DNA from 2 places in the Gordonia sp. C13 genome. Region 2 is predicted to be linked to the other one. Evidence: predicted binding sites of a transcription regulator. Region 2 holds the regulator's gene; the other holds the start of a gene.

Evidence for each region. The regulator HspR, encoded in region 2, represses chaperone genes until heat shock. The targets are predictions, from matches to a motif close to ANNTGAGTNNNNNNNACTCANNT.
Region 1: dnaK (molecular chaperone DnaK) is a predicted target of HspR. The motif match lies at 1,858-1,880, and genes of this name have one in related genera.

The regions. Positions count from the first base shown of each region.
Region 1 is NZ_JALPSY010000013.1:111,438-116,074, forward strand. It holds gene M1L58_RS12710 (DUF1214 domain-containing protein) at 1-487, opposite strand, end outside; gene M1L58_RS12715 (hypothetical protein) at 484-1,677, opposite strand; gene dnaK (molecular chaperone DnaK) at 2,030-3,877, shown strand; gene grpE (nucleotide exchange factor GrpE) at 3,874-4,497, shown strand.
Region 2 is NZ_JALPSY010000008.1:178,383-183,019, reverse strand. It holds gene dnaJ (molecular chaperone DnaJ) at 175-1,371, shown strand; gene M1L58_RS09605 (heat shock protein transcriptional repressor HspR) at 1,375-1,773, shown strand; gene M1L58_RS09600 (SRPBCC family protein) at 1,828-2,295, shown strand; gene M1L58_RS09595 (hypothetical protein) at 2,405-3,499, shown strand; gene M1L58_RS09590 (hypothetical protein) at 3,583-4,637, shown strand, end outside.

The sequences.
Region 1 (4,637 bases), on a different contig from region 2:
CGACGCCGGCCTTCTCCGGTAGCTCCAGCCGGTCACCGGCTCCCGGCGCGGTGCCGCCGAGCACGATCTCGAAGGCGCCGTCGTCGTCGAATCTGATGGTGTCGCTGTCGATGCGGGCCGTTGCCTCGGCGCCGATGCCGCCGGTCCGGCGGTAGACGGTCACCGACATGTACGACGCATCGCCGCGGTTCCCGCGGATGCGGTAGGCGCGGTCACCTCGGACCTCGGTGACCCAGTACCGGAAATCGGGGTTGTCCATCAGGAACTTGTGCCGCCACCCGTTGAACGGCATGAGCTCCGGGCGTTCTCGGTCGGCCTCGAAGCGAGACAACTGATTCGACAACGCGCGCACCAGGGCGCGGAATCCGTCGGCCTGTTCTGCCGGGGCCAGGCCCGCGGTGTCGGCGGCGAGTTTGTCACCGGCGGAGCGGAGTGCGTCGACCAGACCGTTCCACGCGGCGACCTCTGGTCGGGCGTCCTCGGTCACGGGAGCCGGACCCGGTCGTCGTGCCGGTAGTGGGGTCCGATGTCGTCGATGAGGATGCCCGGTTCGGCGTCGACCACCGCCGGGATGGCGTCGAGCACGGCCCGTACCGACGCGGTCGTGATCGGGTTGGTGTGGCCGGACCCGACGCCGAACTCGAGCTGGGTGCGCATCTCGGCCGGTTCGCCGCTGATGACCAGTGTGTACGCGATCGGGCTGGTGAACCCGCCGAACGGCAGATCGTCGCCTCGATACACCGCTTCGGCGCCGGGAGCGGAGCGAGCGGGCCGAGTGGGTACCGAAGCGAGATACCAGCATTCCTCGTTGGTGAAGAAATGATGGTCACCGAGGTAGCCGCGATGCGTCAGGTGCAGGGCGGCCGCAGTGCCCTTCCTGATGGTGGTCGCGCCCACCTGCGCATCACGTTCGGCGGGGATTCCGCGTAGCGACGTCTCGACCCTCACCTCGGAACTGTCCGCGCCGTACAGCGCATGGGCGACGTTGCCGGTGAGATCGGCGTAGTAGATGTCGCCGCCGCGTGCGACCGGGGATTCGGCACTGAGGGAGTCGAGTTCGGCGCCGAAGCCGAGTGCTCCCAACCCGCCCCACATCGATCCGGCACGAGAGAAGTCGACGGCCTCCACCGACCGCACATGACTGACCGACGACATCGCCCTGGCCATCGTCATCGCGACCCGCTCGACGATGAACGTGGGATGGACGCCGGTGCCGTGCAAGGTGGCGCCGCCGGCATGGCAGGCCTCGAGCATCCGGTGCGGGGACTTGCGGAACGGGCTGAGCCAGTTCGGCATCGACACATTGTGGTACGCCGCGGTCGCCACGACGTTCTTCCCCGCCTCCAGCAGATCGACGACGTCGTCGTCGAGCCCCTTGATCACCGCGGCCGGCGCCGGGGTGAGGACGACACAGTCCACGTCGAGTTCCTTGAACGCCTCGCGGTCGCGGGTGGCGCCGATCTTGATCGGATCAGTCCGGACCAGCTCGCCGATGTCCCTACCGTCCTTCTCACGGTTGTGGACGAGGGCGCCCACCACCTCGAAGGCGGGGTCGGCGAGTGCGGCCCGGATGACGGCACCGCCCACCTCGCCGGGACCCCAGACGGCGATGCGATACGGACGACAGGGCGGGGAGTCCCTGGTGCCCCTCGTGGGTGTAGGACTGGTCTGCGTCATGGGCGATCCTCGGCAACGGTCAAGTGGAATCGTGTGCTTCCTGTTGCTGGTGAATCTGCCCGGCGGGCCCAGGTGTGTCAAGGACCACATCATCAGGTCGCCAGTTGAGCGAAACTCGCTCAACTTTCTCCAGTCATCCGGGAACAAACCCGGAAGGGGTTCCGTTACACACTTCGAGAAACCTGAGTGACACTGACTCAAGTAAGTTTGACTCGACGCTCCATTGTGAGTAGGACATGAGTCGGACGCACTGAAGTCCGGTCCCGCCGGGTTTCGGACATCATCCCCGCGTCATCGAACCGCGGGGCCAAAGGACTTGGGTGCACACCCACAAACTAGGAGGAAGCCAAACATGTCTCGTGCTGTTGGAATCGACCTCGGCACCACCAACTCCGTGGTTTCGGTGCTCGAGGGTGGCGAAGCGTCGGTCATCGCCAACGCCGAGGGCTCGCGGACCACGCCGTCCGTGGTCGCCTTTGCGCGTAACGGCGAGGTGCTCGTCGGTCAGCCGGCCAAGAACCAGGCGGTCACGAACGTCGACCGCACCATCCGCTCGGTCAAGCGCCACATGGGTGAGGGTGACTGGACGGTCGAGATCGACGACAAGAAGTACACCCCGCAGGAGATCAGCGCGCGCACGCTTATGAAGCTCAAGCGCGACGCCGAGGCGTACCTCGGTGAGGACGTCACCGACGCCGTGATCACCGTGCCCGCCTACTTCAACGACTCCCAGCGTCAGGCCACGAAGGAAGCCGGCCAGATCGCCGGCCTCAACGTGCTGCGCATCGTCAACGAGCCCACCGCGGCCGCCCTGGCCTACGGACTCGACAAGGGCGAGAAGGAGCAGACCATCCTGGTCTTCGACCTCGGTGGCGGTACCTTCGACGTCTCGCTGCTCGAGATCGGCGACGGTGTGGTCGAGGTTCGCGCGACCTCCGGCGACAACCACCTCGGTGGTGACGACTGGGATCAGCGTGTCGTCGACTGGCTCGTCGAGAAGTTCAAGGCTCAGAACGGCATCGATCTGACCAAGGACAAGATGGCCCTGCAGCGTCTGCGTGAGGCTGCCGAGAAGGCCAAGATCGAACTGTCGAGCTCGCAGAGCACCTCGATCAACCTGCCGTACATCACCGTCGACGCCGACAAGAACCCGCTGTTCCTCGACGAGCAGCTGTCGCGCAGCGAGTTCCAGCGGATCACCTCTGATCTGCTCGAGCGCACCCGCGCACCGTTCCAGGCCGTCATCAAGGATGCGGGCATCTCCGTCGGCGACATCGACCACGTCGTGCTCGTCGGTGGTTCCACCCGTATGCCGGCCGTCACCGACCTGGTCAAGGAGCTGACCGGTGGCCGCGAGCCCAACAAGGGCGTCAACCCGGACGAGGTCGTCGCCGTCGGCGCCGCCCTGCAGGCCGGCGTTCTCCGCGGCGAGGTCAAGGACGTGCTGCTGCTCGACGTCACCCCGCTGTCCCTCGGCATCGAGACCAAGGGCGGCGTGATGCACAAGCTGATCGAGCGCAACACCACCATCCCGACCAAGCGCTCGGAGACCTACACCACGGCCGAGGACAACCAGCCGTCGGTGCAGATCCAGGTGTACCAGGGTGAACGTGAGATCGCCTCGCACAACAAGCTGCTCGGCAGCTTCGAGCTGGGTGGCATCGCGCCTGCGCCGCAGGGTGTCCCGCAGATCGAGGTGACCTTCGACATCGACGCCAACGGCATCGTGCACGTCACCGCGAAGGACAAGGGCACCGGCAAGGAGAACTCGATCCGCATCCAGGACGGTTCCGGCCTGAGCAAGGACGAGATCGACCGCATGATCAAGGACGCCGAGGCGCACGCCGACGAGGACCGCAAGCGTCGCGAGGAGGCCGAGACCCGCAACCAGGCGGAGTCGCTGGTCCACCAGACCGAGAAGTTCCTCAAGGACAACGAGGACAAGGTCCCGGCCGACGTGAAGGAAAAGGTCGAGGCTGCGGTCAACGACGCCAAGGAAGCACTGAAGGGCACCGACTCGGCCGCGATCAAGACCGCGATCGAGAAGCTGTCCGAGGAGTCGCAGGCTCTCGGCCAGGCGATCTACGCCAACGCCGCTGCGGAGTCCGCCGACGGTGAGGCCGGCGCTGCCGCCGACAGTGATCCCGATGTCGTCGACGCCGAGGTCGTGGACGACGCCGACACCAAGGAGAACAAGTGACCGCAGGATCCCATTCGTCGAATGGGTCCGGCGAGGAGCCGGTGACGGTGACCGACCGTCGTCGCATCGACCCGGAAACGGGTGAGGTGCGCGACGAGCCGGCCGCCGGCCCCGGCCCGGCCGACGCCGAACCCGTCGTGGACGAGTCCGACACCGAACAGCCGGCCGACGAGGCATCCCCGGACGCCCGGCTCGCCGAGCTGACGGCCGACCTGCAGCGGGAACGCGCTCAGTTCGCCAACTTCCGGCGGCGAGCTGCCGAGGAGAAGCAGGGATCGGTTGCCTACGGCAAGCAGATCCTGATCGACAAGCTCCTCCCGGTCCTCGACGACCTCGACCGTGCCCGCGAGCACGGCGATCTCGAGACCGGCCCGCTCCGGGCGGTCGCCGACAAGCTGACCGCAGTGCTGAACGCCGAGGGCCTCGAGTCCTTCGGGGCCGCGGGTGAGGAGTTCAACCCCGAACTCCACGAAGCGGTTCAGCACGACGGCACCGGCGACCACCCGGTCATCGGCGCGGTGTACCGCTGCGGTTACCGACTGGGCGAGAAGGTGATCCGCACCGCCATGGTGACGGTCACCGATCCCGAGCCCGCCGGCGACCAGACCGGTGCACAATAAGGCAACAATCGCCCGTGCATGAGGGGCGATCCGACCACCGATCCCTGAGGTGCGAGGAGCGCAAGCGACGAGCCACGAAGGGCGAGGAACCCTTCGTGGGGGGCGCCCCCCCCCCCCCCCGGGGGGGGGGGGGGGGCGCG
Region 2 (4,637 bases):
AACCCTTCGTGGCTCGCTCCGCTCGCACCTCAGGGGGCGGGTGGCTCTCCGCTCGCACCTCAGGGGGCGGGTGGCTCTCGACTCGCACCTCAGGGCTCTCCGGTGAGAGTACGAACACGAATACAACTGAAATACCCATCCAGACAACAGAAGACTTGAAGGAGGTGACGTCTGGTGGCTCCACAACGTGAGTGGTTGGAACACGACTTCTACAAGGACCTGGGCGTTGCTTCTGACGCTTCGGCTGAAGAGATCAAGAAGGCCTATCGCAAGCTCGCACGCGAGCTGCACCCGGATGCCAATCCCGGCGATTCCGCGGCCGAAGAGCGCTTCAAGCGGGTGTCCGAAGCCCACAGCGTGCTGAGCGATCCGGAGAAGCGCAAGGAGTACGACGAGACCCGTGCGATGTTCGCCGGCGGACGATTCCGCGGTGGCGGCAACGGGTTCCCGGGCGGCGGTTTCCCCGGCGGCGGTACGACGTACACGACCGGCGGCGACTTCGACCTCGGCGACCTGTTCGGCGGCGGTCAGGCCGGCGGCGGTGGCGGATTCGGCGACATCTTCGACGGACTCTTCAACCGGGGCGGCGGATCCCAACGCACATCGACGGCCAGCCGTCCCCGTCGCGGCAAGGACCTCGAAACCGAGACGACGCTGTCCTTCAAGGACGCGGCGCTCGGCACGACGGTCCCGCTGCGGGTGACCAGCCCGTCCCCGTGCACCACCTGTCACGGGTCGGGTGCCAAGCCCGGCACCAGCCCGCGAGTGTGCCCCAATTGCAACGGCTCCGGCTTCGTCAGCCGCAACCAGGGTGCCTTCGGGTTCAGCGAACCCTGCCAGGACTGCCAGGGCACCGGCTCGCGGATCGACGACCCGTGCACCGACTGCTCCGGCAGCGGAGTCAAGAACCGGACGCGCACCATCAACGTGCGTATCCCGGCCGGAGTCGAAGACGGACAACGGATCCGGCTGGCCGGCCAGGGCGAGGCCGGACGTCGCGGAGCGCCGTCGGGCGACCTCTACGTCGTCGTCCACGTCACGCCGCACAAGCAGTTCACGCGCAGCGGCAACGACCTTCGGGTGCAGCTCCCGGTTCGGATCTCGGAACTGGTTCTCGGCGCGACGGTGTCGGTACCGACACTCGAGGGCTCAGTCGGGGTCAAGATCCCGCCGAACACCACCGACGGCCGCACGCTCCGCGTGCGCGGCCGCGGCGTCCCCAAGCGGTCCGGCGGTGCAGGCGACCTGCTGGTGACGGTCAAGGTCGCGGTGCCGGACAAGCTCGACGACGCTGCGATCGAGGCGATGCGCGCCTACGATCAGGCCGAGCGGGCAAGCGGTTTCGATCCACGGGCGAACTGGGGGAAGTGAGTCATGGCCGGTCAGAAGAACTTCGACGCCGACGGCGCGACCTTCATGATCTCGGTGGCCGCCGAGCTCGCCGGCATGCACGCCCAGACCCTGCGGACCTATGACCGTCTCGGTCTGGTCACCCCGCAACGCACGAGCGGCGGCGGTCGCCGCTACTCGTCTCGCGACGTCGACCTCCTGCGTGAGATCCAGCGTCTCTCGCAGGAGGAGGGCGTCAACCTCGCAGGGATCAAACGGATCATCGACCTGAGCAATCAGGTCGAGGCGCTGCAGCAGCGTGTCCGTGAGCTCTCCGACGAGGTCGCTGCGTCGCGGAATCGTCGCGGGGGCGAGCTCGTCCCGGTGCCCCGGACCAATGCCCTCGTCGTGTGGCAGCCGCGGCGGAAACGCTCCGGCGACTGAACGGTCCGGCTCGTTCCGTCAGGGAGACCGGTAGGTCCCGCGTACCTTGGAGGTATGGCTTCCGACACCGTCACCACCGTTGACACGGGCCCGCACCGCGTTTCACGGCGCATCGTCGTCGACGCACCGGCTGCCGAGGTCTTCGCTCTCATCGCCAACCCGCATCGTCATCCCGAACTGGACGGTTCGGGGACGGTGCGGGACACGCCTGTCAAGGGTCCGGAAAAGCTCACCCCCGGCGCGCGATTCAGCGTCGGGATGAAGCAGTTCGGTGTTCCGTACACGATCACCTCCACCGCGACCGACGTCGACACCGACCGCGTCGTCGAGTGGAAGCACCCCATGGGCCATCACTGGCGTTGGGAGCTCGTCGCCACGTCGCCGACGACCACGCAGGTCACCGAGACCTTCGACTACTCCACGCTCAAGTTCCCGAAGATCATGGAGCTGATCGGCTACGACAAGAAGAACGGTCAGGGTATCGAGGGCACGTTGCGGGCGCTCGCGAATCGATTCGGCTGAACCTCGCCGGGTATGCCGACCCGGTCGACCGTCGAACAGCACACCCTGATCGAGACCTTCACCGCCTGATCAGGCCGTCCCCGGGCGGCCGCGAAAGGAAGCCCACCCCATGGAGTTCGAGGACGAGACGTCACAACCCGACGCGGAAGCCGTCGTCGTACTCGGAGTCGTGGCCGCACCCGGGCAGCCGATCGGGCTGGCCCGCAAACTCGTCGACGCGGACCTGCTCGAGCACGTGCAGACGACCTACCCCGGGGCCCGGTGGCAGGTCGAGGTCGTCGAGGCGACGGTGGTGCAGCCGCCGGCGACCGACGCCCAGATCGTCGACGCCGCGAGAGACGTTCTCCTCGAACGTGAATGGGATCTGGTGGTGTGCCTGACCGACCTGCCCCTGCACGTGGGAAGGCGTCCCGTCGTCGCTCACGCGAACGCGGTGCACGGCGTCGCGGTGCTGTCGGTACCCGCCCTCGGCCCGACCGGGCTGCGACAGCGTGCGCGCACCACCGTCACCGGTCTCATCGGCCAGCTCCTCGGTGCCGACGCCGACGACCTCCGGCAACACGGGAAGTCTCCCTCGAAGTCGCCACTACGACACCGCGTCCGCCAGCTCGGCACCGACACCGACGACGAGGGCACCGCCTTCACCGCCCGGGTGCTGACCGGCAATCTCCGGCTCCTCTTCGGCATGGTCCGCGCCAACCGGCCGTGGCGCCTCGCGCTCGGACTGACCCGCGCGCTCACCGGCGCCATCGCCGCCGGCGTCTTCGCGCTCGTGACCGCCGACATCTGGCTGCTCGCGGATACCTTCGGATGGGTCCGACTCACCGGCGTCGCCGTCGGCTCGATCGTCGCCATCACTGCCACCCTGATCATCGGCGCCAACTTGTGGGAGCGGGGTTCGTCGCGGCAGGCGCGCGAACAGATCGTCCTGTTCAACACCGTCACGGTCATCACCGTCGTGCTCGGGGTCGCGGCCCTCTACGCCGCTCTCTTCGCCCTCTCGGCCGTCGGCGCGCTGTGCCTGGTGGTCCCGCAGGTCTTCGGCGACGCGCTCGCCCACGACCCCGGGATCACCGACTACCTGGAGGTGGCTTGGCTGACCTGCTCACTCGCCACGGTCGGCGGTGCGCTCGGTGCCGGGTTGGAGACCGACGAGGCGGTACGCGACGCCGCGTACACCCAGCATCCCGCCGACTCGGTCTGACGGGGTACCACCGACGGTCCGGCTGCCACAGATTCGGCCCCAGCCGTTAGGCTGCATGGGCAAATGTCGATGTGGAGGTGACGATGACCCAAGATCCGGCGAGTGGGGGACTGCCCGGATCCGTGGTTCTCGGGATATCCGTCGTGGACGATCAGATCGCATCCGTGGTGCGCGACGCCGATGGCCACATCCTGGCCAGCAACCTCGTCGACCTGCCTGATCCGTCGGCTCCCGCGGTAGAGGCCGCGATCGTCGAGCTGGTCGATTCGGTGCCCGTCGTCGTCGACCTGATCGGTGTCTCCGTGTCCCGCGAGGACGTCCGCAAGCACCTGTCACAGGCCTTCGGGTCGAGTGGCGCCGCCGAATCCTGGCACGACCGTGTCGTCGTCACCGGTTACGCCTCGGCACTCGCCGAGATCGCGTGCACTCATGCCACCCGTGGAGGCGTCGTCGCGGTCGTGGATCTCGATCGGGAGGCCGCACCGGCGTCCGGTACGACGGTGGCGACGGTCGACACGACCTCGGGGGCGGTCCTCGGAACAGCCGATTTCACCACCCACCGGCTCGCGCCCGTCACCGATCCGGACGGGGCGTCGGCGCTGGCGGCCGCGGTCGCCAAGCTGCCGCGCGGTCGCGACCTCACCTCGATCATCGTGGTCGGGCCCGGCGCAGAGATGCCGGGTATCGCCCCGGCCTTCGAATACGCTGCCCAGCGGCCCGTCACCGTCGCAGACAACCCGCCTCTTGCGTCCGCGATCGGCGCGGCCGACGCCGCCCTGGTGGCACTCTCCGCCCCGACCCCGGCCCCGCGGGTGTCGACCGGACGACGCTGGTGGTTCGTCGGCGCCGCGATCGGCGCCGCGGTGTTCCTCGGCGCGGTCGGACTGACGCTGCTCCTGGCCGCCGAGGGCGACACCCCGGAACCGGCTCCCGTGACGGTCACCGAGACACCCGCGGCCGTCACGATCACCGCCGACGCGAAGACGGTCACCCGGATCGAGACCGAGACCGAGAGGGCCCGCACGACGACGGTCACCAGCGCGCCGCGCCCGGTCACCCGGACGACGACGGTGACCGAGGAGATCCCGGGGCCGTTCACCATCACCGAGACCGAGACGACCACGGTCGAGGTGCCCGC